One region of the Bacillus sp. V33-4 genome, then DNA from elsewhere that is predicted to be linked to it. Evidence: predicted binding sites of a transcription regulator. Region 1 holds the regulator's gene; each other region holds the start of a gene.
What was found. Region 1 encodes Rex, which represses fermentation and respiration genes when NADH is low (regulators of the CRP and FNR family bind a similar motif). Its sites were predicted from a motif close to TTGTGAAATATTTCACAA; they were not measured.

Region 1 (7,464 bases):
CATTGGGTTAGCGCCTGCAGTTACGTTTTTAAGACCTTCGCGAATCATCGCTTGAGCAAGTACTGTAGCTGTAGTTGTCCCGTCACCGGCAACATCATTCGTTTTGCTGGCAACTTCAGCAACCAGCTTAGCACCCATGTTTTCAAAAGCATCTTCTAATTCAATTTCTTTTGCGATTGTTACGCCGTCATTTGTGATAAGCGGAGAACCGAACTTTTTCTCAAGAACCACGTTGCGTCCCTTTGGCCCAAGAGTTACTTTTACTGCGTTTGCAAGAGCGTCGACTCCGCGAAGCATTGCGCGGCGAGCGTCTTCACTAAATTTAATGTCTTTTGCCATTTGTAAAAACCTCCTCAAATATTGATGAATGATATAATCTTCAAATTATCCTGGATGGAGCTTACTTGCCGACTACAGCAAGAACATCATTTTCGCGAAGAATTAAATATTCATTACCTTCGTATTTTACTTCTGTACCAGCATATTTTGAGAAGATAATGCGGTCGCCCACAGACACTTCCAGGGCAGCGCGTTCGCCGTTAGGAAGATCGCGGCCAGTACCTACAGCAATAACTTTTCCTTCTGAAGGCTTCTCTTTCGCTGAATCCGGTAATACGATACCGCTTGCAGTTTTTTCTTCACTTTCAACAAGCTCAATAACAATACGGTCACCTAATGGCTTTAACAAGTGAAACAACCTCCTCTAAATAAATATGTAATATTGTTTTTATTAGCACTCTTACCAACCGAGTGCTAACACAATTATTATAATAATTAATTCATTTCTTTTTTGCAAGCAGGAACCTTGAAAATTTTAAAAGAAAATGCGATATCCATTTATGATGTCATTAAGCATTGAATTAAGGGCATTCTAAATAGGCAAAATCATAATGGCGAAAACCTTAACAGTATATAACAGTTTACCGTATTTATGCTCGTTACAAAAATCGCGATTCCAACCCTTACTGTTTGAAACATTAGACCGATTATTAGTAAAATAGAACGGAGTATATTTTCGTACCATAAAGGAGTTATTTTGATTGAAGAAGGAATACTGGATAATTTTAATTGCATATATTACGATGCAGGTTTCCAGCCTGGCAGGCGTTCCCCTTGTCGTTTATATAGGTTTACTTCTTGGAAATAGTCGCGCGGAAATGCAGCAATTAGCGATTCCTTACTGGATTGTGATCAGTTTTTCGCTAACGCTGTTGATTGTTCTCTTTTTATTGAGAAATGACAGGAAATTAGAGCTCAATGATGAACGGCACTTAGCCTCGCCTATTGTCTCAATTGCATGGGCAGTGGGTGGAATCTTTATAGCACTTTTTGCCCAATCATTTGCCGCTACAATTGAAAGCATCTTTGGGATCGAAGTGGGCTCTGAAAACACTCAGCAAATTCTCGGATTAATTGAAACCTTTCCAATTGTGATTATCGTGAGTTCGATCATCGGACCGATACTTGAAGAAATTGTTTTCAGGAAAATTTTATTCGGTTCGCTCTATAAAAGGATGAACTTCTTTTTTGCCGCTCTAATCAGCTCAGTCATTTTTGCTGTCGCCCACTTTGAGCTTGAGCATATTCTTCTGTACTCCGCCATGGGTTTCACGTTCGCTTTTCTCTATGTGAAAACGAAAAGAATACTCGTACCGATATTTGCCCATGTCGCCATGAATACTCTTGTTGTCGTGATTCAGCTTAATCAGGGCAAACTGGAAAAATGGCTTCAGGATGCAGAACAAATTCAAAGCTTTATTGGAGGATTTTAAATGAGGCAGTCTCCCTTAGGTTCAGGGATTATCTACATTGTACTAGGATTGTTGTTCACCTATTTTGCGGTCCAAAGAGTCCATGAACATGGCTGGGGATTTGTCAGCTATTTACTTGTTCTATTAGCGACTTTTGACTTTGGGTCAGGACTGAGAATGGTTGTCCTGCACTTCAAAATACAAAAAGTTAAAAAACAACAGTAACGTCGTTCTGCGTTAACCAGGATAAGCCTCCTTCGATGTGAAAGAGGCTTTTCTTATGCTTATTTTCTAGCCATTGTATTTTTTCTAATAGCTTGTTCTTCGATAACCCTATTCTTCTGTTTCTGTCGGGTAATGCTTTAAAAAGTAGACGAGCGACTGCAATTCAACCGCCAAATCTATATGATGAACGCGGATCGCAGCCGGGACATTTAATCTGGCTGGAGTAAAGTTTAATATCCCTTTTACATTGGCCTGGACAAGCCTGTCCGTAATCGGTTGAGCAACAGGGGCCGGGACAGTTAAAATGGCAACCTGGATATCGGCTGCAACGATTTGTTTATCCATGTCATCCATGTGAAAGATGGGAACCTCTCCAATAGTTTTACCCACTTTACCCTCATCGACATCAAAAGCAACCTCGATTTTCGTGTTATTATTTTTAAGGAAGTTGTAATGCAAAAAGGCAGTTCCCAAATTCCCAACTCCAATTAAGGCCACCTTTGTTAACTCATCCTGGTCAAGTGTCTTCCGGAAAAAAGATAATAAATAGTTAACATTATATCCGTAACCTTTTTTGCCTAATGCACCAAAGTAGGAAAAATCCCTGCGGATTGTTGCCGAATCAACCTTCACAGCCTCACTCAATTCGGCAGAGGAAACTCTCTGTTTTCCCGATGAATGCAAATTTTTTAAAAACCGGTAGTATAAAGGCAGCCGTTTAGCGGTTGCCTGTGGAATTTTCACCGTTTCATTCGCCAATGTGATCCCCACCCTCTTATGTTTAAGCTATATTTTATCTTTTCTAAAAAAATCACCGTTTTTTCCACCCGTTTTTTCAACTAAGTATGTTTTGCCGATAACCATGCCTTTATCGACTGCTTTGCACATGTCATAAACGGTTAATGCGCAAGCAGCAGCAGCTGTTAGCGCTTCCATTTCAACTCCTGTACTTCCTTTTGTTTTTACGGTAACATGAATAGATAGACTATAATTCTCTTGTTCGTTTTCCCACGCAAAAGCGATATCAATCCCTGTTAGTGGAATGGGATGGCACATTGGGATGATCTCCGCGGTTTTTTTCGCTGCCATGATTCCAGCGACCTGGGCTACTGCCAGGACATCACCCTTTTTCACTTCATTGCGGGTAATTTGTTCATATATAACCTGGTTTACGGTTATGTTTGAACGGGCGATTGCCGTTCGGACCGTTTCCGGCTTGCTGCTTACATCGACCATCTTCGCTCTTCCTTCTTCATTAAAATGAGTAAAATCCGACATTTTCTCTACACCTCACAACAAAATCATACACTATTTTGACATTTTTGTGTAAACTTTGTACTATTTTTCACAAAATCACTGTTATTGCTCACCCTCTGTGAATGCGATACACTATTTCTAAGGCAATTGAGGTGAAAACAAATGATATTACTACAGGTTAACCAACTATCAAAATATTTTGGCGCCGATCTTATTTTATCGAATATAAAGCTTGAATTACAAACGCGTGATCGAATTGCTCTTGTTGGCAGAAACGGAGCCGGAAAGTCCACGCTATTAAAAATTATCGCCGGCCGGATGTCGTATGATCAAGGCGAGATCATCAAGCCGAAAGGAGTTTCGATTGGATACCTGGCACAAGACAGCGGTTTAGAATCCGCGATGTCGATTTGGGATGAAATGTTAACTGTATTTGATCCGCTCAGGAAAATGGAAACAGAGCTGCGCAGCCTCGAGGCGAAGATGTCTGACCCTTCCACGCTAGAAGATTCGCGGCTTTATAACAAAATCCTTAATGAATATGACCAACTGCAGCTGCAATTTAAAGAAGATGGCGGCTATCAATACGAAGCTGATATTCGATCTGTTTTGCACGGACTAAACTTTCAATCCTTTGATTATACAACTAAAATTTCAAGCTTAAGTGGGGGGCAAAAAACGCGTCTGGCACTTGGAAAGCTGTTATTAAAAAAACCTGATATCTTAATTTTGGACGAGCCAACGAACCATCTAGATATTGATACCCTGTCATGGCTCGAGCAATATCTTCAAGGTTATGAGGGAGCCATTCTGATCGTTTCACATGACCGCTACTTTTTAGATAAAGTGGTCAATCAGGTCCATGAGTTATCCCGTATGCACATCCAGAAGTATTTAGGAAACTACAGCGTTTACCTGGAGAAAAATGCAGAGATGTACGAGCAACAAATGAAACAATTCGAAAAACAGCAAGATGAAATTGCAAAGCTGCAGGAATTTGTACAGCGCAACCTTGCGAGGGCCTCAACGACAAAAAGGGCGCAAAGCCGCCGAAAAAAGTTGGAGAAGATGGACGTTATGGACAGGCCCCTCGGGGACGAAAAGTCTGCTTCTTTTTCGTTTGATATTGAGCGCCAAAGCGGCAACGACGTATTAAAAGCAGAGAATGTTGCAATTGGGTATGGGAATGAAAAAGTCTCTGAGGCCATCTCGTTCAGGCTAACCAGAGGTGAAAGCATTGCTTTGGTTGGGCCAAATGGAGTCGGAAAGTCAACTCTTCTAAAAACGATCGTTAAGAAGCTCCCAGCGCTGGCCGGCGACATCCATTACGGTTCAAATGTTTCAATCGGTTATTATGATCAGGAACAAGCAGAATTAACCTCGAATAAACGAGTCCTTAATGAATTGTGGGATGAATACCCATCTATGAATGAAAAAGAAATCAGGACAATCCTCGGCAATTTCTTATTTACAGGTGACGATGTGTTAAAAACCGTGTCAACCTTGAGCGGCGGCCAAAAAGCAAGGCTCGCCCTCGCCAAATTAATGATCGAAAATGCCAACTTTTTAATTCTCGATGAGCCGACAAACCATCTTGACCTGGACAGCAAAGAGATTCTGGAGAACGCCCTTGTCGATTACCCGGGAACGATTCTATTTGTTTCCCATGATCGTTATTTTATCAACCGTATTGCAACGAAAGTGATTGAACTGGATAAACATGGTGCTAGCGAATTTCTTGGAGATTACGATTACTTTATCGAGAAAAAACAGGAGATAAAAGAGCTGCGCGCCCTTGAGGAGAAAGAAAAAGGCTTTGCCGATGCCACACCTGCGAAGCAGGATAAAAATGCTTTTCGCCAGGATAAAGAAGCCAAAAAACTTGAGCGCCAGCGGATGAGAAGAATCGAAGAGATTGAAGAGACGATTGAAAAGCTGGAAGAGAAAATTAGCGAAAATGAACAGCTCTTATGCGAGCCAAATATTTATCAGGATCACGAGAAGGTTTTAGAAATCAACGGAGAAAATAATTTAGCCAAAATTCAGCTTGAAGCGTTAATGGAAGAATGGGCTGAATTAGCAGAAAATTAATATAAGGGTGTCCCAAAAACATAATTTGGGATGCCCTTTTCTCGTTATCTATATTGTGATTTTTAAATTTTAATTTATACACAACTTTATCCACAAGTCTTCTCTTTGTTTCATGAGCATTAGTGAGTTTTTCCACATTATCCACAAAACTCAGCCGATTTATCCACATTTTTCACAGGTCAACAAACAATAAGGGCTACTTATCCACAATAAAACTCCCATTACAGGGAGTTTCCGTTTATTCATTGTGGATAGCTAGATCTAAACTTGGATTGGCATTCAAAGCTAAATTAGCCCTGATCCCTTTTTCATTTAAAATACTTCCAGCTGCTGCAATCATCGCTGCATTATCGGTACATAAAGACAATGGTGGAATCACTAATTCCACTTCCGGTATTTCATTAAATGCTCCACTGAGCCTGTTTCGTAGTCCCTTATTGGCCGCCACACCCCCAGCCAGTAAGACCTGCTTTACATGAAACTCTTTAACTGCGGCGAGGGTCTTTGTGACGAGCACGTCAATGACGCTCTCCTGAAAACTCGCAGCGAGATCTTCAGGGGCAATGTTCTCACCCCGCTGTTCAGCGTTATGAACGGCATTAATAACAGCAGACTTCAAGCCGCTAAAACTAAAATCGTATGAGCCTTCTTCAAGCCATGCCCTTGGAAGATTGATTGTCGGCCTGCCTTGGTGTGCCAGCCGGTCAATGTGGGGCCCACCCGGATAGGGCAGCTTCAATGTTCTTGCTACTTTATCATAGGCTTCACCTGCAGCATCATCTCTCGTTTCACCAATCACTTCAAAATGGCCATGCTCTTTCATATATACGAGTTCGGTATGGCCTCCGGAAACAACCAGGGAAACAAGAGGAAATTTCATTTCTGCAACAAGGCGATTAGCATAAATATGCCCGGCAATATGGTGCACACCTATCAAAGGTATCCCATGGGCAAACGCAAGTGCTTTTGCAGTATTTACTCCAACAAGCAGTGCGCCGACTAGCCCGGGCCCTTCGGTTACAGCGATCGCATCAAGATCTTCAAACCCGAGGCCTGCCTGGTCCATGGCTTCTTCTAACACAAGCGTTATTTGTTCCACATGGTGGCGCGAGGCAATTTCAGGTACTACCCCACCGAATCTTTTATGGCTTTCAATTTGCGAGGCCACGACATTCGCTACGATTTCGGTGCCATTCTTTACGATCGCTACTGCTGTTTCATCACAGCTCGTTTCAATGCCCATTATCCACTTGTCTTTTTTCATGTTAAATTCACCCACATTACTAATGCATCCTCTTGGTTATCCGTATAGTAATTTTTTCTGATTGCGCCATCCTGAAAACCAAGCTTCCGGTAAAGAGATTGAGCAACATCATTAGAAACCCGAACCTCAAGCGTCATGGTGCGGGCTCCAAGCTCCTTCGCTACACTGAACATCTTTAACATGAGAGCTTCGCCGAGCTTTTTTCCACGATAACCCGGAAGCAGCGCTACGTTTGTGATATGTGCTTCATCGACAACAATCCAGGCTCCACAGTAGCCGACTATCTGGTTGCCATCTTCTAAAACAATGTAAACAGCAAACTGGTTGGTCGCTATCTCATTAATAAAGGCTTCACGGCTCCACGGAGTGGAAAACGATTCATGTTCAATTATTAATACCTGGTCAATGTCCTCTTCTTTCATAAAACGAAACGATAAAGACTCATCCATGTTTTCATAACCTTCTATCCCTTAATTTTGCTTATTTCTCTCCAACCAATTTGCTTCTGCCTCCGCCAACCGAATGTAATTGGGGACGAACGAATGAACCTCTTCACCTTGCCGAAGACTCCCCAACAATGCAAGCTCAGAAGGCCGTGGATTAAGCTCGGTGATTTCCGCAAAAACAGCCTGTCTGCCTAAAATCTCTTGAATAATTGATTGATGGAGCGGGAGATCATTCCCTGTGAAGAGAATTTGATCATTTAAGTTCTTGAGCTGATTAGCCCAATCAACACTTAAAACAAGTTGATCTTTTTGCAGCGTGATCGGTTTTCCGTTTTTAAAATGATACAATCCAGTATAAATCTGTCCCCTGCGCGCATCAAACAGCGGTGACACAGCACCGTTAAAATATCGTCCCGCAGAAGCAGCCAAT
Region 2 (7,464 bases), on a different contig from region 1:
AAAAAGGCACGTACCTTTTCCAAGAAGGAAACGAAGCAGATTTACTTTACATCGTTTTGTCGGGAAAAATACAAATCAGCAAAATAACTACAGATGGCCGCGAGCTGAGCTTAAGAATTGTCGGCCAAAATGATATTTGCGGAGAGCTGACGCTGTTCACCGATTCCCCAAAATATTTACTCAGTGCGTTAATCATTGAAGCCGGCGAAGTCATAGCGATCAAAAGGGATGTATTGGAAAGAGAAATCTTTCAAAACAGCGCCCTTGCATTTGAGTTTATGAAATGGATGAGTGACCATGTCCGCAAAACACAAACGAAGTTTAGAGACCTCGTCCTAAACGGTAAAAAAGGCGCTTTATATTCAACACTTATTCGCATGACAAACAGCTACGGGGTGAAAGGCAGTGATGGAATCCTGATTGACCTTCCACTGACAAACCAGGAGCTGGCGAATTTCTGTGGGACATCGCGGGAAAGCACAAACCGGATTTTAAATGACCTCAAGCGGGAAGATGTTATTTCTACGAAGAGAGGCAAAATTGTCGTCCATGATGTTCAATTCCTAAAGGACGAAATTGGCTGTGAAAATTGTCCGGCAACCTATTGCAGCATTGATTAATAAATCGATAACTTTATCAAAAAGGGATGGGCGAATCCATCCCTTTTATTATGGCTGGATATTTTCAGCTTGTTTATTCCTCATCGACTTTGGTATATAAACGCAGAAAGGCTCACTCTCCAAGTAATCTCCTGTCATCGCATAGGCGCGCGAACGGGAGCCGCCGCAAACATAACGAAACTCACATTGGCCGCATTTTCCTTTATACATGTCAGGATTCCGCAACTCCTTGAAAATGGGTGATTCCCTGTATATTTCGGCAAGCGGCTGCTCGCGAATATTTCCTGCTTTCACCGGAAGCAGTCCGCTCGGATAGACATCGCCAATGTGTGAGATAAACATAAAGCCGTTGCCGTCATTGACGCCCTTCGGAGCTCGCCCCAAGCCGTCAATCGAACCAGTGAGCCCTTGATTGGTTAACGCATCTAAATATTGAATTTCGGCTGGTTTTGCCTTTGCTTCCCGTATTTTTTGCTGGATCACGACGCGCCGATAATGCTGGGCTGCTGTTGTTTTGATATCGAACTTGACCTTCTTGCTCAGCTGGTAAAGCCATGTAAATACCTTCTCATGTTCAACAGGCGAAATCATGTCCTTCTCCTGGCCTCTGCCAGTTGGGACGAGAAAAAAGACACTCCATAGCACGCACTGTAAATCTTCTACAAGCTTTGCCATTTCATCAAGGTAATCAATGTTATAACGCGAAATGACAGTATTGATTTGCACAGGTATCTCCAACTCATGCAGATACTTGATGCGTTCAAGCGTCAGGTCAAACGATCCCGCAGTCCCGCGGAAATGATCGTGCACCTCGGCAGTCGGGCCATCGAGGCTGAACGCCCATCTGGACAGGCCAACTTCTTTCGCTTTCTCAATCGCAGCCTTTGTGACATTGGGCGTTGCACTTGGAGTCATCGACACCCTTACCCCTTTACTAATTGCATAAGCAGCAATTTCAAAGACATCGTCACGCATGAGCGGATCACCGCCCGTAAAGACAAGAAGAGGGTTATTCATGTCGTAAATTTGGTCAATCAATGCTTTTCCTTCTTCGAAACTCAATTCGCGGGGATCCCTTTTATATTGTGCTTCGGCCCGGCAATGAAGGCATTTTAGCTGACAAGCTCGCGTTAACTCCCATATAACAATAAATGGATCTTTATTAAAATCTCTCGAAAACATATTTTTGCCACCTAACCTTTTCTATTTCCCCGAACTACAGTGCCGCCGTATTTGACCGCAAAATTTAACAAGTTAGCCGGAGAAATAAGATAGCTTTCGAATTGATTATAGGTGATCACCGAGTTAAAAAAAGTGAAATATCTCACAAGCAAACAGTTTTTTCGTATGCTTCGATAAAATTAACGCGCTCGTAAATCTCAAGTTCCGCTCGTAAATCTCGAGCCTCCAAATCCGAAAAAAAATCCAGCAGGAAAATCCACTGCTGGAATACTTACTGTTATTATTGAACGCCCAATGCGATTTTCGCGTATCTTGTCATCCGGTCCTTTGACCATGGCGGATTAAAGACAATGTTAACATCGACTTCTTTCACCTCAGGAATATCATCCAACGCCCGTTTTACTGAATCTATGATCGTGCCGGCAAGCGGGCAGCCCATTGAAGTGAGGGTCATGGTGATCGCTGTTTTTCCCTCTTCATCCATTTCCACGTCATAAACGAGCCCAAGGTTGACGATATCTACTCCAAGCTCAGGGTCAACAACAAGTTCAAGTGCACCATAAATACTGTCCTTCAATTCCTGATCCATTCTGCTTCACTCCTTCGCAGCTTTTTTTATCCGTACTGATATGATACCAGAGAAAGCATCATGTTTAAAAGCAGAAGCACTACAAGTAGGTTTCAAACCATTTAACCGTACTTGCGATTCCTTCCATGCTGACTTTGTGCTCCGCCTTTTCATCGCTGATAAATTTCAAACGGTCCGGTGCGTCTTGATAAGCCGGTTTCATTGATTCATAAAAATGATATGCCGGCTGATAAGGAACAACCGGGTCCTTTTTTCCGTGCCAGAATAATAACGGCCTTTGTTCAAGCTTTTCAGGCTGGGCACTTAAATCGTATTTTTGGAGATGGCTGAAGAGGCTGGCTATTTCATTCTCACTAAACGGGAAGCGAATTCCCCTTTTTTTCATTTCGTCCAATTGTGCGAGCGCAAACTGTTCATAATAAGGCATACCCATTAAGCTTACTGCTGTTTTAATCCAGGAGTATTGTGTCAATGCTCCCAATGTGACAATCGCTCCCATCGAGGTACCGGCAACGCCGATCCGCTCAACCTCAATATAATTTTTGCGCTCATAATATTCTTTAATAGTATTTAGCTCTTCAATCGTATTTAATACAATATCCCAAAATCTGAAGTTTAAGTTTTTGTCGCCTGATTCCTGTGCTCGTTCACCATGATGGATCGTTTCAGGCAAAACAACCCTGAAACCCTTCTGGGCCAGCAAATAGCCATAATGCAGATTTATTTCTTTTGCGCTTGTAAATCCGTGGACAAAAATAACCAACGGAAGCGATTTACTACTCTCGTCTTTTTTGGCTAAATGCAGAACGGGAATATTGCCAATACGCAGATTTTCAACATTAATCAACTCTAGAAACCCCCTGGACGATGAAACAAAAAAAGCTGTTCAAAGTGAATTTTTTTTACAACTTATCATGAAATTGATAACATAATAATAAAGGTAAATATAGTAAACCATTATAGAATGTAAATTCTTTCTATAAATTGAGTTTATCATGTAGACATTTTTTTTTCTAAAGCTTTACACTGAATAAAAGCATTTGTTTAATTGAAAAACGAATAACTATTTAATATCAAGACAGTGATAGCCGTTCAACACTCAATCGTCCTGCATGTTATGATAATTGCATTCGTTTTTCGGTCCAGCTTAATACATTGTGAAATTTACTTACTAAAAAAGAAATTCGCTCAAGAAGGAGACCATATGGCAGAGAGACATTTAATCGCTTTAGATCTTGATGGTACATTATTAAAGGATGATAAAACAATATCGGAAAAAACAAAAGGAGTGCTCAATAAGGCTCGCGAACAAGGCCATATCGTGATGATTGCAACCGGCAGGCCGTTTCGTTCAAGCGAGATTTATTACCACGAGCTTGGCCTTGATACGCCGATTGTCAACTTTAACGGTGCATTTATACACCACCCGCTTGATACAAAATGGGGAGTTTATCATTCACCAATGGATATCAGTGTCGCACAGGATATCGTTGAAGCGCTCGGTACTTTTCATTTTCACAACATTATAGCTGAAGTCATTGATGATGTGTTTATCCATTACCATGATGAAAAATTATTGGACGTGTTCAGCCTGGGAAATCCGAACGTTACAACCGGCGATTTACGGAGATTTTTAAAAGACTCGCCGACAAGCATGCTGATCCACACCGATGAAGAGCATGTCCGGACGATCAGGGACCACCTGTCAGATGTCCACGCCGAGGTAATTGACCATCGCCGTTGGGCCGCACCATGGCATGTGATTGAACTTGTCAAATTCGGCTTGAATAAAGCGGTCGGCTTAAAGAAAGCTTGCGATTATTTCCAAATCACGCCCGAAAATGTTATTGCCTTTGGAGACGAGGATAACGATCTCGATATGCTTGAATTTGCCGGCAGGGGAATTGCGATGGGAAATGCAATTGACATTGTTAAAAACATCGCCAATGAAGTAACGTTGACGAACGAGGAAGATGGCATAGGCGTCTACCTGAACGATTTATTAAATTTAAAAGCATTATAATCTCACAGCCTGAAAAATTTTTAAAAAATTGGCTTTTAATCCTAGTTGTTTATGTATAACCGGAGCATACTAAAAATGAAGCAGCGAAGCTGTTTCATAGCTCGAAACTCGGATGGAGGGATTCGTATGGGTAAACACAATAAATCAAAACGCTTTGTGCAGTATGCAGTAGACACCGTATCTAAGCATGATGAACGCATCCCATTTCACACAACATACGCTGAAGCTGAGGCTCGCAAAATGGCGAATGTGAAAGAATCATCTCTGGGAGGAGTATAAGGCCGGCTGACAGCTGTTTTCTAGAAAGCCTGAATTACTGCTAACACAAACAACATGCAAAAAAGCGGTTCCGAAAAAGCGTTTTTCGGAACCGCTTTGTTTTATGGCTCTCGAAAACTTTCGAGAAGGACCGGATAATGATGGAACGTTCGCCCGCCTTGGTTCGTTCGTTCATAAAGGTTGGTGATAACGGAACCATTTTTCGGGAGCTTATCTTCCGGTATACGGATGCTTAACTCGAATTTGGACCAATCCGGATATTTCGAGCCTGTTCTCATCGTTTGCTCTGTCACCAATTCATTATGGCCATCCTCTGCCGTATAAAAAAATTCACCCGTGCCGGGCCGCGCTTCCCCTGTAATCGTATAATTCCCTTTTACACCGGACGCTTTGATATTCCGAAAGACTGGATTTTCCATAGGAATGATAAGCTCAGCAGTTGCAGTTGGACGATCATTTACCGCACCGTTTATTTGTCTTGCTGTGATAGCTGCTTCCACTTTATAATTTCCAGCGGTGACCCGGACACCGTCCTGCTTATAGTTCCATTCTTCGGTCCATGAAACTGTTTCCTCCGGGTTTAATGTTAACGTTTGCAGCGCCTGCAGGAAAGAACGTCCCTCAGAATATTGGTAGACGACACCGCCGTTTTCATCTCTGACCAAAATATCGTATTTTTGTGAACTGGAAAATTCAAAATCCAACGGCTTTGACTCATCATTTTTTAAAATTAAAACAAATTCTGCCTTTTCGGGACCTCCGATTGCATGGACAAAAAATTGATAAGACCCCCCTGTTTCACTAAAGGCATTCTTAGGCAAATAGGAAAGCAATAAGCAAAAGATTAGGATAAACATTTTTTTCATTGCGATGCCTCCAGATGACGCGACTTAATCCTTCCGGAACATTCCAAAAACTTCTGTCGTCTGAACAATATTGGTAAAGGCATGGGGATCAACTTCTTTAATAATCCGTTCTAGATCAAATAATTCATAGCGGGTAATGACAATAATCATCATTTCCTTGTTCTCGTTCGTAAATGCCCCTTTTGCCGATACTCTCGTAATGCCTCTGACCAGTTTTCCATGGATCGCTTCTTTCAGTTCTTCCGGCTTTTTCGTAATAATCATCACGGTCAGTTTCTGATGCCTTGTATGGATGGCATCGATTACCCTCGTTGAAGCATAAAGGGCAACCAGAGTGTAAAGCGCTTTTTCCCACCCATATAAAAAACCGGCTGATATTATAATGATGGCATTAAGGACAAAAAAATATGTACCGACCGGTTTATCTTTCATTCTTGACAACACCATCGCAACAATATCCATTCCGCCTGTTGAAGCACCCCATTTCAATGTCATCCCTACTCCAATAGCTGCGATAACCCCGCCAAACACAGCATTGAGGAGAATATCATCAGCCACTTCCTTAATCGGGAGCAGCTCAAGAAATAAAGACATTGACACGACACTGATAAAACTGTAGAGTGTAAACGTTTTTCCGACTTTTCTCCAGGCAAGAATGGTGACAGGTATGTTTAAAAGAAACAGCAAAATTCCTGTCGTCAGCGGCAGTGGCGTAATATCACTCAGTACTGTAGAGATCAGTTGGGCAACACCCGTGAAGCCACTTGCGTATACATTGGCAGGAATTAAAAAAAAGTTCATGGCAATCGCATTTAATAGCGCGCCAATCAGGACAACAAAACATTTCTTTGTATGTAATAGAACCATCATTTACCCCCTGTAAATTATCATCATAAACAATCCACTCAAAACAGACATATCTGCATAAATTTCATAAAGCATTTCTTTGAGTGAATTTCATAAAAGCATTCTTTAACTGAAAAACGAACGGTTATTTATAATTAAGACAGTATTATTCGTTTCCTACGGCATACTCCTGTTAATTTAGACAACTTCATTCGTTTTTCGGTTTAGCTTGTTACATTGTGAAATTTACTCCTTTAATTCATAAACGAACAATTATTTAAAATTAAAATAGTATTCGTTCATACGGAATCCTGCTCGTTTATTAAGACAATTTAATTCGTTTTTTGGTTTAGCTTAATACATTGACAAATTTACGCACCTATTAAATCTTTACCCAATTTTGCTAATTCCCAATACAATTCATTGTATTTTTCCCATAAAAACGCTAAACTAAGTACATAAATTGGTCGAAAGAAGGTGATATCCATGACAGTAAAAATATTGGCTGACAGCGCGTGTGATTTACCTTTGCAGTTTTACGAGGAAAATGATGTTACCTTATTTCCGCTAAAGGTTCATTTAGCTGACAGGGAATATGAGGATCTGAAAACAATTGAGCCTAAGGCGGTTTATGATGCGATCCGCGATGGGCAACACCCAAAAACGTCCCAGGTTTCACCGCATGCGTTTAAAGAAGTATTTACCAGAATGGCCGAAAATAACGAAGATGGAATTTACATAGCGTTTTCTTCCCAGTTATCAGGTACCTATCAAACAGCCATGATGATCCTGGAACAAGTAAAAGAACAATATCCAAACTTTAATTTAACGATCGTCGATACAAAAGGTGCCTCACTGGGGTGTGGATTGGTTGTCGCCGAAGCAGCCTGGCTGGCAAGTCAAGGCGTGCCAAAGGAAGCTATCTTGCGGGACATCGAATTCCGGGCCGGGCATATGGAGCATTTATTTACCGTTGATGATTTGGAATACTTGGCAAAAGGCGGCCGCGTTTCGAAAGCATCCGCGTTTCTTGGCGGCTTGTTAAACATCAAACCGCTT
Region 3 (7,464 bases), on a different contig from region 1:
AAGGCCTTTTTCAATTTCATAGCGAATGATAACATGGAGCGGATACGTTAATTCATCTGCTTCAATCCGGATTAAGGATGGTTTGGATTCATTAATTGCCCGGTAAAAGTCACCCAAATCAACATTATCAAATTGGCCTTCTGCATAGCTTTTTAGCAGCCCATAATTTTTTGTCCAAAACGATTCATTGCGGCCGACAAAATTTTCGTAAAACAGTGACTGCGATTCATGGATCCCCATTGAGGTTCCGGTACACAACGATGTTCCCACTAATTCTGTGGAAATATTTTGTTCGTATAAAGCATGCCCGCCTTCATGAATTGTTCCGAACACAGCCGTGCGGAAGTCTGTTTCATCGTATTTTGTTGTCACCCGGACATCTCCCGGATTTAAACCGATTGCAAACGGGTGGACCGTCTCATCCAGCCGCCCTGCATCAAAGTTATAGCCCATTTGCCGCAGAATTTCTTCGCTGAACCCTTTTTGTTTATCCTTCGGGAATTTTTTATAGAGAAATTCAGTCGCTGGCTTATTGGCTGAATCGCTGATCCTTTTTACGAGCGGGACGATTTTTTCTCGCAGTTCTCCGAAAACTTTGTCGAGGATTTCGACAGTGACCCCTGGTTCATACATATCAAGCAAAGTATTATATTTATTGCCTTCATAGCCCCAGTAGTTGATAAAACGTTTATTGGTCTCAACTAGCTTATTTAGAAAAGGCAAAAACATGCTGAAATCCGACTTTGCCTTTGCCTCTTCCCACACGCTTTCTGCTTTTGATTGAAGAATTACATATTCTTTATATTCTCCAGCCGGGATTTTTTTATTGCGGTCATAATCTTTTTTGCTTTCCTCAAGAATTTTTGCGGTTACTTCGGATAACTGTTCTGTGGAAGAAAGCTTTGCTATGTATGCTGCCATTTCTTCTGATGTTGACATTCTAAATACTTCGGAAGAAAGCATCCCAATTACTTCGGAACGCTGTTCAATACCCTTTTTCGGAGCGCCCGTGCGCAAATCCCAAAACATTAATGACAGGGCTTCATTATAAGCCGTCATTTTTTTTACATAATCCAAAAAATCTTGTTCTAACTGTGCAGTTGCCTGAACCATCTACTTTCCTCCTATACGTTCATTTCCTCCATATTTTATCATATTTTTCTGAAAAGGGGGCCAACTTCGCTTTGAGAGGATGCAGAAAAGCGGAATTCTCAGTGAAAACTCCGCTTAGTGCCAGTTATTTATTTTTTCCAATTGCGACTCTCCAAGTTTCCGGTCCTTCTTCAAGATATTCCCAAGAAAACTGGTCTTTTCTTTCAATCATAAACTGGTATTGAAGCGGCCTTGGATCATGATCGTTGACGACCTTCATAAATTCACCCGGCTTCAAGGCATCAAATGCACCAAAAATAACTGGATGCTTTTCGCGGGGCGGGTAGTCTGGAGCAACAATAACAGCAGCAAATTCTCTCATAGTTTTTTCCTCCTTAATAAGTTGGTTTACACTTATTATTATAGATAGTGATATGTAAAGAATGAGTGAAGCGCATCACATGCTATCTATGATTTATGCCCCCGATTTTTGGTTGATACGATTATAATAAACATAATAGAAACAAGAGTAGGACCAGACTGTCATAAAAAGAGGTGGTAGTTTGAAAGAGCACGTTGGAAAGTGTTCAATTTGCGGAAAAGATGTTTATTGCCTTGATGGTTTTTTTAACGGTGTTCACACCGATGACAACAAAATCGTTTGTTTTGAGTGCGACTCAGCAATCCACAGAAACGATGAGGAAAGTTAAAAGGATGGCAATTTGCCATCCTTTATAATAACGATTCAGCATATTTGCAAAGTGTTTACTCATCGGCCGCAAGGTCATCGACTGGAAGAGCTTCGTTTTCTTTATGTGTGACTTTGCGAGTATTGATGATTGCTTTTAAGCAGAAGATCAGCAACGTCGCTACTCCAATCAGGAAGATCGTGTCCGGAATCGATCGGTACGTGAGCAGCTTCTGGATGATATCCTGTTGTAAAAACTGGGCCGAGCGCGATGCAGCGTAGCCATGATCAAATGCCTCTTTCATTTGGATAACGCCGACTGGCAGCAGCGAAACAAAAACCATTCCGGCAAGGCCAATATTCAACATCATGCAGGAGAATTTCACCCATTTATCATTCCATTTTTCCGGTTTGACAACATTCCTTAAAGAATAAACGAGAACGGCACAGGCAAACATGCCGTATACACCCATCATCGCCGCGTGTCCATGTGCCGGAGTGAGGAATTGGCCGTGCTCAAGGAAGCTGACAGCAGGCAGGTTAATTAAGAAGCCGAGGACACCGGCGCCAACTAGATTCCAAATCGCCACTGAAATTAGGAACCAGAAAGTTCCTTTATAAGGAAAATCAATTCCCCCTGCACGCATCATTTTATATTGTTCGTATGCTTCAAGAATCAATAGGGTCAACGGAATGACTTCCAGCGCTGAAAATACGGCACCAAGCGCGATCCAAACTTCGGCTGAACCATTATAATAATAATGATGGCCGATTCCGATTACGCCGCTTCCGAGCAGGAGGATCAACTGAAAGTAAAGTGCTTTAACGGTCGAGCTTTTTGTTACAAGTCTCATTTGGACAAGCAAGAACCCGATGACAACGACAGCAAAAACTTCAAAAATTCCTTCGACCCATAGATGGATAATCCACCAGCGCCAAAAATCAGCAAACGTAAAATTTGAATCCGGATTCATAAAGAATGCGAATACATAGAAAAGCGGCACAGCAATTGCCGAATAAAATAACAGGTGGATTAAACCTCCCTTATCCGACTCCCTTTTCAATCCGCTCCGGATGCCGCGGTAAACAATATACAGCCATATGAGCATTCCGACGACGAGAATGATTTGCCAAATCCGTCCAAGCTCAAGGTACTCCCAGCCCTGGTGGCCAAGCAAGAACCATAAGTTTCCTAAATATCCGTTTGCACCGAGCCATTGCCCGACCATACTTCCGACGACAAGAACGACGAGCGCCCAAAATAAAACATCGACGAGCAGCCCCTGTCTCTTTGGTTCAAACCCTCCTACCAGCGGCGCAATGTAAATCCCCATTCCAAGCCATGCTGTTGCGATCCAAAGAATAGCCAGCTGTAAGTGGTACCCCTTCGCAATATTGAACGGGAGAATATCATAAATCCACTTCATCCCAAAGAAGCTGTCAGGCTCTATATAGTAGTGGGCCAGCAATGCTCCAAACATCGCCTGGACAAAGAATAAAGCGGCAACGATGACAAAGTATTTCGTTGTTTTCAATTGTGAAGATGTGACAGGTAATTTCCCCAATTCGATCCGCGGAAAATTGCCGTCCGTATATGCTTCCTCCATTCCAAGGTGGTAACGGTAGAAGACGAATAAAATGATTCCGATAAATAAGATGAGAATCGTGACACTGGCACCGCTCCACCAAATAGCTGAGAACGACATGGTATTGCCCGCATCTTCATAATAAGGCCAGTTGTTTGTATAAGTAATATCATCACCTATCCGCTCGGTACTGGATAGCCAGGCGGTCCAGAAAAAGAAATCGGCTATTTGCCGGGTCTGGTCTCCCTCGGCGATCCACAAACGGTCATTCTCTGGTAAATGTTCCTCCTTGATTAAATTGGGCTTTAATCCCCAACCGTCTCCTTCAGTGAACACTTGCTTGTAAAACGCTCTTACTTTTTCGACACCGAAGGCTTGAGAATCTGTTAAAACCAGTTTATCAGTGTCAGCTTCATAGCGGTTCTCACGCATTTCCTTAATCACTTGATTTTTAATCACGGTTTGTTCATCTGTGTTTAACTCAGCAAAGTTTTTGTCGTGCATTTGCTGTGCTTTAAAATCCTGCATTCCTTCCGTATATATTTTTAATGCCTCCGCCGTGTAATCCGGGCCCATATACGATCCATGTCCAAGGACGGTTCCATAATCCATCAGACCATATTTTTGGAAGACGGCCTGCCCTCCTATAATCGATTTTTTAGTTAAGATCACCTCTCTTTTTTCATTGGTAACCTCAAGAGGCCGGGGAGCCATTTCTTTAAAAATCCAGAAACCACCTACAATAAGAATCGTAAAACTAAATACAATCGTGAGAATCAAAATCGATTTTAAGAGAGCGTTTTTATTTTTCTTCACCACTTTTTGTGTGGGAATACCTCGATTTACCTCCATATCAATACATCCTTTCTATTTGATTTCACCCTCATTTTAATCGTTGCAGCACCGATTGTTAGTGAAGCTGTTCATCGTGTGATTGTGATATTTAGCACAACTGTTACGAAAATATTCAATTGTATGATGAACGTCACTTTGTATCGATTTCTGGCTTGGTACACTGAATTTAATAGGAAATACTGGAGGGTTATAGATGAAAACAGGCGATATTGAACGGCGTTTGGCTGAGGTTCCTCTTTTTAAAGAGCTGTCTTCTCATGAGCTCGAAAAAATCATTAATATTGCGCATACAAGGATTTACAAGCAAAAAATGTATGTATTTATGCAGGGACATCCTTTGGACAAAGTATTTTTTATTCATTCAGGCAGAGTAAAAATTTATAAAACGGACCATTCCGGCAAGGAACAAATTGTTTCGTTTTTGGAAGCAGGTGAAATGTTTCCGCATGCTGGGTTTTTCAGGCACGGCCAATATCCTGCCCATGCAGTAATTATGGAAGAAGCAAAGCTGATTGTTGTTCCGATTGAAAAATTTGAGAATATTTTAATCGCTCATCCTGAGCTTTGTATTAAACTCTTTAAAGTCCTTGGTGAAAAAATTGTAGATTTGCAAAATCGATTGGAGGAACAAATTCTCCATAATACTTATGAACAAATTATTATGCTGCTGCTCAGGCTTTGTAAAACAAACGGTGAACAAACAGGCAGCCATTATAAACTGACAGCCCATTACACACATCGTGAACTTGCCAATATGATTGGCACATCAAGAGAAACGATCAGCAGGACGATCAACTACTTAAAAAAGAAGAACGTCATTGAATTGGACCAACAGGGTAATTTCTTGATCACTCAAGAAATTCTCCAAAAGGAATTATTCTAGTCTTGTGATTAAAATCACGTAGTTCACAACTGAAAATGATTATCATTAATTTATCAACATTTATAAGGGGCTGTTTATGATGGATAAGAAAATAGTCGAACTGGATGTTCGCGACGATTTGAAAAATAAGCTTGAGCCATTCCAAAAAATAATGGAAGCTATTTCGGGGCTTAATGAACATGATGTATTTATCCTCCACGCGCCTTTTAAGCCTGTTCCCCTGTTTCCCGTCTTGAAAGCAAAAGGATTCGAAGCAGTAAGTGAGCAAATTGAAAAGAAGCACTGGAAAGTGGTTTTTACGAAAAGAGGCGATCGCCAGTGATCTTGGATAATCGCGGATTGGAGCCGCCGCAGCCAATGATGAGAACGTTAAAAGCCCTCGAGTCCCTGCAACAGGGGCGCGTCTTAACGATTATCAACGATCGTCGGCCCATGTTCCTGTACGAGCAATTAGATGAAATGGGATACACGCATCGTACGGTACAAAATGCTGACGGAAGTTACAGAATCGATATTACGAAATTAAGCAGGTGATTGGTTTGATACCAAATAGTATCGGCAGTGAAACAAATATAAAACTGCCGCTGTTCTTTATCTGTTACAGTTTGTTTGCCTTTGTGATCTCCCAAATCATTCTATTATTAAACGGAGAGCAAATGATTTCCGGAAGCTTTCGGATTCCGGCTGTCTGGTCTGCAGCTCATCTACTCGTTTTGGGCTGGGCGCTGATGATTGCGATGGGTTCGATGTACCAGCTTGTTCCTGTCGTTTTTTTAACTCCGATATGGAACGAACGCTTTGGTTTTTTTCAATTTGCGGTTACTGCAGCAGGTATCACCTGGTTTGCAGCTGCGCTGTATTTCGCACCACAAACAGCAATGATCCCGGGAGCAATAACATTAACGGGAATCATCTTGTTTATCATCCAAATCATGATGACGTTAAAGAAACAGGCGCAAGCAAGTATGATAACGCTTTTTGTAGGAACTGCATTATTTTGTTTATTTGCAACGATCATGCTCGGGATTACTCTCATATTGAGCATCAAAACCGGGTTTGCAGCCGCAATGTATCCTGCGATTTTTAAAACCCATCTATTGCTTGGGCTGGCCGGCTGGTTTACGCTGCTTATCTTTGGTTTCTCTTACAAAATGGTCCCGATGTTTTCCCTTTCCCACGGCTACCCGATGTGGCAAGCCAGGCTGGTTTATTGCTTTTATGTATTTGGGTTGGTTTGCACGGCCTTATCTTTTTTCAGCAATGAACAATGGTTGTTCATGATCGGATTTTTGTTTCTATTAATCGGATTTGCCTGTTTCGCCTCGCATATGGCGCTCATTTTAAAAAAACGGATTAAAAGAAAGCTCGACAAACCATTTTTGTTCTCGCTTTTTGCGATATGTTGCGGGCTGGCAGTTCATCTTGTGGCATTTGGATCCGTTATAACAGGGACATTCTCCAGGCTGGCCGGACCGTTTATCGCGGCCTATTTCCTGCTTTGGATCGCTTTTAGCATCATTGGCTATCTATTCAAAATTGTCCCGTTTCTATGGTGGACTCACAAGTACAGCAGCGAAATCGGCAAAAGGGACGTTCCTGTTTTAAAGGATATGATTAATGAAAAGATGGCTTTACCGCTGTTCTTCGCCTTATCAGCCGGGGGGATAATCGTTTTTGTTGCCCTTTTATTTGGTCTGAAAGTGCTGTTTTATCCGGGCCAATTTCTCTTCAGCCTGGCAGCTGTAGTTTTCAGCGGAACTATCGCATCGGTCCTAAAGAAATAGAGATGCAGAAAAGTTTTCAGCATCACTTAGCGCTTTCGCAAGGCGCCCCTAAATTATTTTACACAAACATGAGGAGGCTAATAAAAATGGATTTAACAGAACATGTACAAAAGAATTTAAAGAGAGTGCTCGACCCCGAATTAAACATCAATGTAGTCGATCTCGGCCTGATCTATGATATTTCCTTTCCAGCTGAAAAACAAGTCAATGTTACGATGACACTTACTACGCCAGGCTGCCCGCTCCATGACAGCATTGTAAATGGGGTGAAATATTGTTTGGAAGAATTGGAAGAGTTTAATTTGGCGGATGTGAAAGTGGTGTGGGAGCCGGCCTGGTCACCAGAAAAAATGACTCCAGAAGGCATGAAAGCACTTGGAAGATAATGGCCAATACAACTGAATCTACGAAAAAGTTAAAAAAACAGCGGTCAATTCGACCGCTGTTTTTGATATCCTTCTCACTGAGTTACTTTTGTCGGCAAAGCGTTTTTGATCAACTCGGTGACGTGTGCAGGCTCTTCTTTGTTGATCAGGATGTGGACACTTCCTTTATCTTCGTGCGTCCTGATCAGCC
Region 4 (7,464 bases), on a different contig from region 1:
TCCTGGTTTTAATCGCAGCGTCGATAAATATCGTTATCCTGTTAAAGAAAAACTTGGGCGATACGCTGCAGTTGCGAAGAAAAAGAGCGTTTGACAAAGGCGCGTCTCTGTCGGCTAACATGACGAAGTAGATAAATAACAATAGGTAGCTTGTAGACAAAAACCTTGCCGGCTCGAGTCCGGCAAGGTAGTCAGGAAAGTCATCTATTAATTTGCAGTCAGGTAGCGCGGGAAGAGAATATTATTTTCAAGATGGACATGCATGAATGTTTGCTCTTCCAGCATTTCGAGACGTTTATAGACTAAACGGTAGGTTCCGCACGCATCGAGAGGCGGCGTGAAATCGGAAGTGATATCGCGCAGTTCCTTTAAAATTGCGCCTGCATGATCATGTTCTTTTTCAAGCTGTCTAATTTCCTCCAAAATCCGGGTGCGCTCTGCCTCAGGGGCTGTTTCGAGCTTCAGCAACAATGGGAAAATGCTTTCTTCTTCTTTTGCTGTATGCTCAAGCAGCTCTTTCTTTAATTCATAATAAAGCTCATATACTTTCAGGAGTTCCGGGCGGCGGTCGCCATGAACCCTGGACACTTTAGTTACATAAGGACTGAGCTGTGACAATTCCTCTTCCAATGGACGATGGAATTTTTCTTTGATTTGCTCGATCAGTTCAGCGGAGCCCGTAGCCATCCACGTTTTTATATCTGCCGGTTCATTCCCGCTCTTTTGATAAACTTCATTTAATTCTTCCATTAATGAATCCACGTCGACATTGCGCTGTGCTGCAGCATCGTTAAGGGGGATATTGCCTCCGCAGCAAAAGTCAATTCGATGGCGTTTAAAAATATCGCTGGATTTAGGCAGCTCATTTACAATATCTTTTACAAGTGATGTTGCTGAAAATGGCAAACTCATTATGCTTCCTCCTTAAAATCATTAAATGTTTTGATCACACCTTAACAATAAAGGATTATGATTGTTTTGAAGGTGACGCATATCACACTTAGCGATTTTTTTCTGTTTCTACTCCGTAAAGCTTGAAAACGGAGCTTTTTAATGAATGAAGTGGCAAAACAGAAGCATTTATTCCGAAAACTGCTGTGATGTTTGTCATGATCTCCTGTTTCGTATACCCTATATAATAAAGAGGCAAAAAAGAACGTTAATTTGCCGTTGTAAGTGCAGGTAGGAGCTGATGAATGATGGTTGAAAGAAGAAAACCGATTTCTATCGGGGAAGCAGTACAGAGAGTGATGAACTATGCGAAGAATGGAAAGACAGAATACATATCGATTACGAATAGCTATGGCCGCTATCTTTCTGAAGATATAATCGCAACCCATGACGTACCTCATTTTGACCGGGCCCCATATGATGGGTTTGCGGTTCGCTCCATCGACACAGTCGGAGCTTCCCAAGAAAACCAGGTTGAATTTGAAGTGATTGATCATATTGGTGCCGGTTTGATCACATCCAAAAATGTCGGGCCGTTTCAGTGCGTCCGCATTATGACCGGAGCACAAATGCCGGAACAGTGCGATGCTGTTGTAATGCTCGAATTGGCAAAAGAGATGGAGCGTGATGGCAAAAATTATATGGCTGTTAAACGCGCATCGAAAAACGGTGAAAATATCTCTTTCCGAGGCGAAGATGCGAAAGAAGGAGACGTTCTTGTTAAAAAAGGAACGTTTATCAATCCGGGCATCCAGGCTGTGCTCGCAACTTTTGGATACGCACAAGTTCCGGTCGCGCAAAAGCCGGTCGTTGGCCTGTTCGCAACCGGAACAGAGCTCCTTGAAGTGGAGGAGCCGTTATCACCTGGTAAAATTCGCAACAGCAATTCGCATATGATTTCGGCCCAGATTGAGCGGGCAGGAGCAGAAGTTCATTATTTTGGCAAGCTGCCGGATGATTTTGATATTTGTTTTGAGGCTGTAAAAAATGCTTTGGATAAGGTTGATATGCTTGTCACAACTGGCGGTGTATCGGTAGGGGACTTCGATTATTTGCCGGACATTTACGAAAAATTGCAGGCAGAAGTGTTATTCAATAAAGTCGGGATGAGGCCGGGCAGCGTGACGACCGTTGCCCAATATCAAGGAAAGCTCCTGTTTGGTCTTTCCGGAAATCCTTCCGCCTGCTATGTCGGATTCGAATTGTTTACAAGGCCAGTGATCCGTACACTGCTGTTCTCAGAAAAACCGCATTTACGTAAAGAACAAGCGATTCTTACCGCTAATTTTCCAAAAGCCAATCCGTTTGCACGTTTTGTCAGGAGCGCCCTTGATTTTCAGGAAGGCAGGCTGACTGCCTCTCCAAGCGGTGTTGATAAATCAAACATCGTCATGAGCCTTGCCGGCGCAGACTCGTTGATGATTTTACCTGGGGGCACAAGGGGATTTGCAGCGGGGGATGAAGTGGAACTGTTGTTGCTTGAAGACCAAACCGGCAGCGAGTGGCCATGGTAAAACCTGTTGTATTCCAGGCTTGCGGTTTTCAAAACAGCGGCAAGACATTGCTGGTGACGAACTTGGTTTCAAGCCTGTCCAAAAGCGGTTTTACGACCGTGACGATTAAACACCATGGCCATGGCGGAAAACCAGATCTTCCAGTCGAAAAAGACTCAAGCCGCCACATAACGGCTGGCGCGGCTGCTTCTCTCGTTGAAGGTGGGGGCAGAGTCATAATCCATGGCGAAAATGCCAGCTGGCCACTAACTAAAAAGATAGAATTTATGTCCTTTTTTGAGCCCGACTTTATCATTGTCGAAGGGCATAAGCATGAAAATTACCCGAAGGCTGTTTTATTAAGAAGAGAGGAGGATCTTTTCCTCCTCAAACAGCTGCAGGAGGTTAAGGTAATCCTTTTTCATAAAGCGCTTGAAGGGCACAGCGAATTGGCCGGTTTACATATTCCATGTTTCCCGGCAGGTGGACATGAAGGAGTGCAATGGATTACCCGCTTTTTAACGGAAAAAGCACACAGCTAGTATGAGCATTTGTAATGGGGTCCATTGGGCCCTTTTTTATGGGAATGAAACAGAAAAAACATGCAAAAATCGAAAAATAACTTGATATTTTGTGATTAGTTTCACTTATTACATGCCGAAAATTCTATACAGTTAAAGTAGTATAGGTATAGGAGAGATCATTATGAAGTTATTTTTGCCAAAACAGCACGGAGCCTGGGCGATGCTGATCATTCCTTTTTGGCTGAGTGCAGCGGCTGCGGGGATTCAATGGGAACACATTCCTTTTTTCTTTGGCTGGCTCCTTTTATATTTAGCGACATACCCAATGCTCTTATTATTCAAAAAAAAGAAAGTGAAATTCTATATAAAGTGGACACTCATTTATCTCGTCCCTGCTTTAATTCTGCTAGCGATTCCTTTATGGGCAAGGCCATCACTAGTTATTTTCGGTCTGTTGATGATTCCACTCTTCTTCGTTAACATTTATTTCTCAGGCAAGAATCAAGACCGGGCCCTATTAAACGACTTCAGCGCTATCTTTGTGTTTGCGATTGCCGGGCTTGCGAGCGGGTATTTAAGCGCCGGAATGATTTCAGAGGACTTGGTTTTGATTTTTGTAGCATCGGTTTTGTTCTTTGCAGGGAGTACGTTTTATGTGAAAACAATGATCAGGGAAAAGAAAAGCCGTTTATATAAACGAATTTCCTGGACATATCATGCCCTAGTACCGATTATTTGGCTTGTGCCCGGGCAATGGCTGATTGCGTTTGCGTTTTTGCCGAGCCTGCTGAGAGCATTTGCTTTTTACGGAAAGCCATATTCTATCAAAAAAGTTGGCATTCTCGAAATCGCCAATGCGGCTATTTTCTTTATTGTAATGCTGATCGCAATTATTTAGGCAAAGATAAAAAAGCTTCATGGCTGGTTTCAGTTTGCCATGAAGCTTTTTTCGGTTACTCGATATTACAAATATCAACCGGGCAGTTTTCACAATCGATTTCAAGCTTTAAATAATCGAGATCCTGAATCGTAATCAAGCTTTTATCCATGCTGATAATGTCATTTTTGCGCAGTTCGCTGAGTAGCCGGTTGACCACTTCTCTAGAGGTGCCGCAAAAGTTGGCAAGGTCCTGGTTGGTGAGGGGAACGTTGATTAAAATCCCGTTTTTTCTGGCAACTCCGTAGCTGTTTGATAAACGGATTAACGTTGAATATAAAGCGCCTTTTTTTCCATGCAGGACTAGATCGCGAAATTTTGTTTGCGTTTTTCGATGCTGTCCGCTGAGCCATCTCATGAATTCCAGCGCTGCACGGCTGTTTTCGGCCAGCTTTTCCTCGAGATCGTCTCTATAAATCACTGCCACTTCGCCGCTTTCGACTATTTTTGCGCTCAGCATATATTTAGGTGCAGGACAAAACAAAGAAAGCTCCCCGATTAAATCTCCTTCGGAACACATTCTTAACGTCAATTCACGGCCATCGGGAACCATCTTACTGATTTGCACTTTTCCGCTTTGAATCAGGAAAAGCTCAGCGGCATTTTCCCCTTCCTGAAAAAGGAATGCCCCCTTTTCCGTTTTCCGCATATGATGCACCATTTGGAAGATCTCTGTTAATTCAGCCGAAATTTCTGCCATTACCTGCATGTTTTAACCACCTTTTGAAGGTGCGAAACTGTCTCGCTTTTAAATATTTTAAAAATAAAAACTATTTATCGTCAACTGTCTATAACATAAAAATATAAAACAGTTTAAAAATTTAGTTTTTACGGTTGCTTTCTTGAAAGTAAATTCTTATAATAAGAGAAACATATTTTTCATAAATATAAGTTTTTATGATTAAATATACATTTTTCTTGAGGGGGAAATGCATGAACGTTTCTATTATCGGAACAACCGGGTATGGTGGTGCTGAATTATTAAGGATTTTGCATTCTCACCCTGTATACAATATACAATCAATTCATTCAACAAGAGAAGAGCTTCCGATCAGTGAAGAATATCCGCACTTAACAGATATCCTAGATCATCGGCTTGAAAAAATTGATCCCCATAAAATCGCTGAACATTCCGAGCTTGTCTTTTTGGCTACTCCATCAGGAGTTTCCGGCAAGCTTGCCGAGGCTTTTGCGGACTCGGACATTCAAATTGTTGATTTATCAGGGGATTTGCGCTTAAAACAAAGCGGCGTCTATAAAAAATGGTATGGACATAATGCGGTCGATCCGAAAATCATTAATGAGGCTGTGTACGGATTATCAGAGTGGAACAGTCAGGATGTAGCCCGGGCAAGGATACTGTCCAATCCCGGCTGCTATCCGACAGCTGCTTTACTTGGGCTGGCTCCTGTCGCGATGAATAAATTGATCGATCCCGCCATGATTATTATCGATGCAAAGTCAGGAGCTTCTGGGGCGGGGCGCGCAGCTTCAAAAGGAAGCAACTTTTCAGAAGTAAACGAAAATATAAAAATTTATAAAGTTAATCAGCACCAGCATATCCCGGAAATTGAACAGCAATTAAATGTGTGGAATGAAGCGATTGGCAACATCACGTTCAGCACGCATTTACTGCCGATCACAAGGGGAATTATGGCAACGATGTATGTTAAACTGCTCCAACCTGTTTCGACAGAGGAAATAACTGATTTATACAGGGAAATGTATAAAAATCATCCATTTGTCAGAATCCGGCCAGTTGGTACTTATCCGTCGATCAAAGAGGTTGCCGGCTCCAATTATTGTGATATTGGCTTGAATTCGGATGAAAGAACAGGCAGGCTGACGATTGTGTCGGTGATTGATAATTTAGTGAAAGGGGCGGCCGGGCAGGCTGTCCAAAATGCAAACATCATGAATGGACTTGATGAAAAAGCCGGTTTAGAATTTGTACCATTTTATCCGTAACAAAGGGAGGCTAGAATATTTTGCAAACAATTACCATGAAAAAGGGAATAAAAGCGATCACAAAAGGGAGCATCCTGTCACCAAAAGGCTTTAGCGCCGATGGAGTTCATGCCGGCATGCGTTATGCAAAAAAAGATGTGGGCGTGATCGTCAGTGATACTCCGGCAAGCTGCGCTGCCGTTTATACAACAAATCTCTTTCAGGCTGCACCGCTAAAGGTGACAATGGAAAGCATCGAGCAAGCAGGCCTGGTGCAGGCGGTAATTGTAAACAGTGCATGTGCGAATGCATGTACAGGAGAACGGGGATTGGCAGACGCTTATAAGATGAGGGAACTAACAGCCCGAAAGTTTAATATAAAAGAAAATCATGTCGCAGTTGCTTCGACTGGAGTGATTGGTGAATATTTACCGATGGACAAAATTGAAAAAGGAATTGCCGGGTTGTCTCCCGGTGCAGCTGAAAGCAACGCTGAAAGCTTTCAAACTGCTATTCTCACAACGGATCTGGTCATGAAAAAATCGTGCTTTTCCGTAGTAATTGATGGAAAGACCGTGGTAATGGGCGGCGCAGCAAAAGGGTCGGGAATGATCCATCCAAACATGGCGACGATGCTTGCCTTTGTAACAACGGATGCCAACATCGCTTCCGACCACTTGAGTGCGGCTCTGAAAGAAGTGACCAACCGAACCTTTAACCAAATAACCGTTGATGGGGATACTTCGACAAACGATATGGTGCTCGTCATGGCAAATGGAAAAGCCGGCAATGAAGCGCTGTCGCCTGAACATCGTGACTGGCCATTGTTTGTCGAGTTGCTTGCTGAAAGCTGTGAAAGCCTGGCAAAGCAAATTGCGAAAGATGGAGAAGGGGCAACAAAGTTGATTGAAGTGAACGTAACCGGAGCAGCTGACAACTACGATGGCAATATGATTGCCAAGCAAATCGTTGGCTCAAATCTCGTCAAAACTGCTGTATACGGTGCGGATGCAAACTGGGGACGGATTATTTGCGCAATCGGCCAAAGCTCAGCCAGTCTCAATCCTGCTGCCGTTGATATATCGATCGGCCCGATTAAGATGCTGTCCAAAAGTGAGCCGCAGCCATTTTCGGAACAAGAGGCGACAGAGTATCTGAACAATGACTTTATTCAAATATTTGTCGATATCCACTCAGGAGACGGAGCCGGCAAAGCATGGGGGTGCGATTTAACCTATGACTATATCAAAATTAATGCAAGCTACCGAACATAATGTGAACAAGATTATCGTCATTAAATGCGGGGGCAGTGTTATTGACTTGCTGACACCTTCCTTTTTCAACAGCTTGCACGAGCTTGACAAGCAAGGCTGGCAATTTGTATTCGTCCATGGCGGCGGCCCTGATATCAATAAGCTTCTCGCACTGTACGATGTTGTACCTGAATTCCGAAACGGCCTGCGGAAAACAACAGCAGAAACGATGCAGGTTGTTGAAATGGTCTTAACGGGGCAGACAAATCGAAAACTGGCTGAACTTCTCGGCCAGTACGGTTTTAATCCGATCGGATTAAGCGGAAGTGATGGGAATTGCCTAAAAGCCAGGTTTATTA

Region 2: CVD23_RS03195 (TIGR04053 family radical SAM/SPASM domain-containing protein) is a predicted target of Rex. The motif match lies at 1,933-1,950, and genes of this name have one in related genera.
Region 3: CVD23_RS15980 (nitric-oxide reductase large subunit) is a predicted target of Rex. The motif match lies at 4,301-4,318, and genes of this name have one in related genera.
Region 4: CVD23_RS14800 (YwiC-like family protein) is a predicted target of Rex. The motif match lies at 3,076-3,093, and genes of this name have one in related genera.

What each region holds. Positions count from the first base shown of each region.
Region 1 is NZ_PGVC01000048.1:1,855-9,318, reverse strand. Features, by position in the region: gene groL (chaperonin GroEL) at 1-339, opposite strand, end outside; gene groES (co-chaperone GroES) at 401-688, opposite strand; gene CVD23_RS17205 (CPBP family intramembrane glutamic endopeptidase) at 1,041-1,772, shown strand; gene CVD23_RS17200 (YdiK family protein) at 1,773-1,976, shown strand; gene CVD23_RS17195 (redox-sensing transcriptional repressor Rex) at 2,085-2,735, opposite strand; gene moaC (cyclic pyranopterin monophosphate synthase MoaC) at 2,763-3,254, opposite strand; gene CVD23_RS17185 (ABC-F family ATP-binding cassette domain-containing protein) at 3,396-5,324, shown strand; gene tsaD (tRNA (adenosine(37)-N6)-threonylcarbamoyltransferase complex transferase subunit TsaD) at 5,563-6,588, opposite strand; gene rimI (ribosomal protein S18-alanine N-acetyltransferase) at 6,585-7,037, opposite strand; gene tsaB (tRNA (adenosine(37)-N6)-threonylcarbamoyltransferase complex dimerization subunit type 1 TsaB) at 7,059-7,464, opposite strand, start outside.
Region 2 is NZ_PGVC01000006.1:61,194-68,657, reverse strand. Features, by position in the region: gene CVD23_RS03200 (Crp/Fnr family transcriptional regulator) at 1-620, shown strand, start outside; gene CVD23_RS03195 (TIGR04053 family radical SAM/SPASM domain-containing protein) at 669-1,802, opposite strand; gene CVD23_RS03190 (metal-sulfur cluster assembly factor) at 2,083-2,391, opposite strand; gene yjfP (esterase) at 2,471-3,238, opposite strand; gene CVD23_RS03180 (Cof-type HAD-IIB family hydrolase) at 3,596-4,414, shown strand; gene CVD23_RS21770 (hypothetical protein) at 4,541-4,693, shown strand; gene CVD23_RS03175 (BsuPI-related putative proteinase inhibitor) at 4,795-5,559, opposite strand; gene CVD23_RS03170 (YitT family protein) at 5,584-6,426, opposite strand; gene CVD23_RS03165 (DegV family protein) at 6,892-7,464, shown strand, end outside.
Region 3 is NZ_PGVC01000044.1:70,542-78,005, reverse strand. Features, by position in the region: gene CVD23_RS15990 (carboxypeptidase M32) at 1-1,113, opposite strand, end outside; gene CVD23_RS15985 (DUF2249 domain-containing protein) at 1,238-1,474, opposite strand; gene CVD23_RS15980 (nitric-oxide reductase large subunit) at 1,858-4,218, opposite strand; gene CVD23_RS15975 (Crp/Fnr family transcriptional regulator) at 4,415-5,104, shown strand; gene CVD23_RS15970 (DUF2249 domain-containing protein) at 5,184-5,426, shown strand; gene CVD23_RS15965 (DUF2249 domain-containing protein) at 5,423-5,638, shown strand; gene CVD23_RS15960 (hypothetical protein) at 5,635-6,888, shown strand; gene CVD23_RS15955 (metal-sulfur cluster assembly factor) at 6,975-7,274, shown strand; gene CVD23_RS15950 (ATP-dependent DNA helicase) at 7,349-7,464, opposite strand, start outside.
Region 4 is NZ_PGVC01000039.1:31,748-39,211, reverse strand. Features, by position in the region: gene CVD23_RS14820 (hypothetical protein) at 1-131, shown strand, start outside; gene ric (iron-sulfur cluster repair di-iron protein) at 208-912, opposite strand; gene CVD23_RS14810 (molybdopterin molybdotransferase MoeA) at 1,200-2,465, shown strand; gene mobB (molybdopterin-guanine dinucleotide biosynthesis protein B) at 2,459-2,986, shown strand; gene CVD23_RS14800 (YwiC-like family protein) at 3,150-3,866, shown strand; gene CVD23_RS14795 (Crp/Fnr family transcriptional regulator) at 3,922-4,605, opposite strand; gene argC (N-acetyl-gamma-glutamyl-phosphate reductase) at 4,839-5,873, shown strand; gene argJ (bifunctional ornithine acetyltransferase/N-acetylglutamate synthase) at 5,909-7,126, shown strand; gene argB (acetylglutamate kinase) at 7,089-7,464, shown strand, end outside.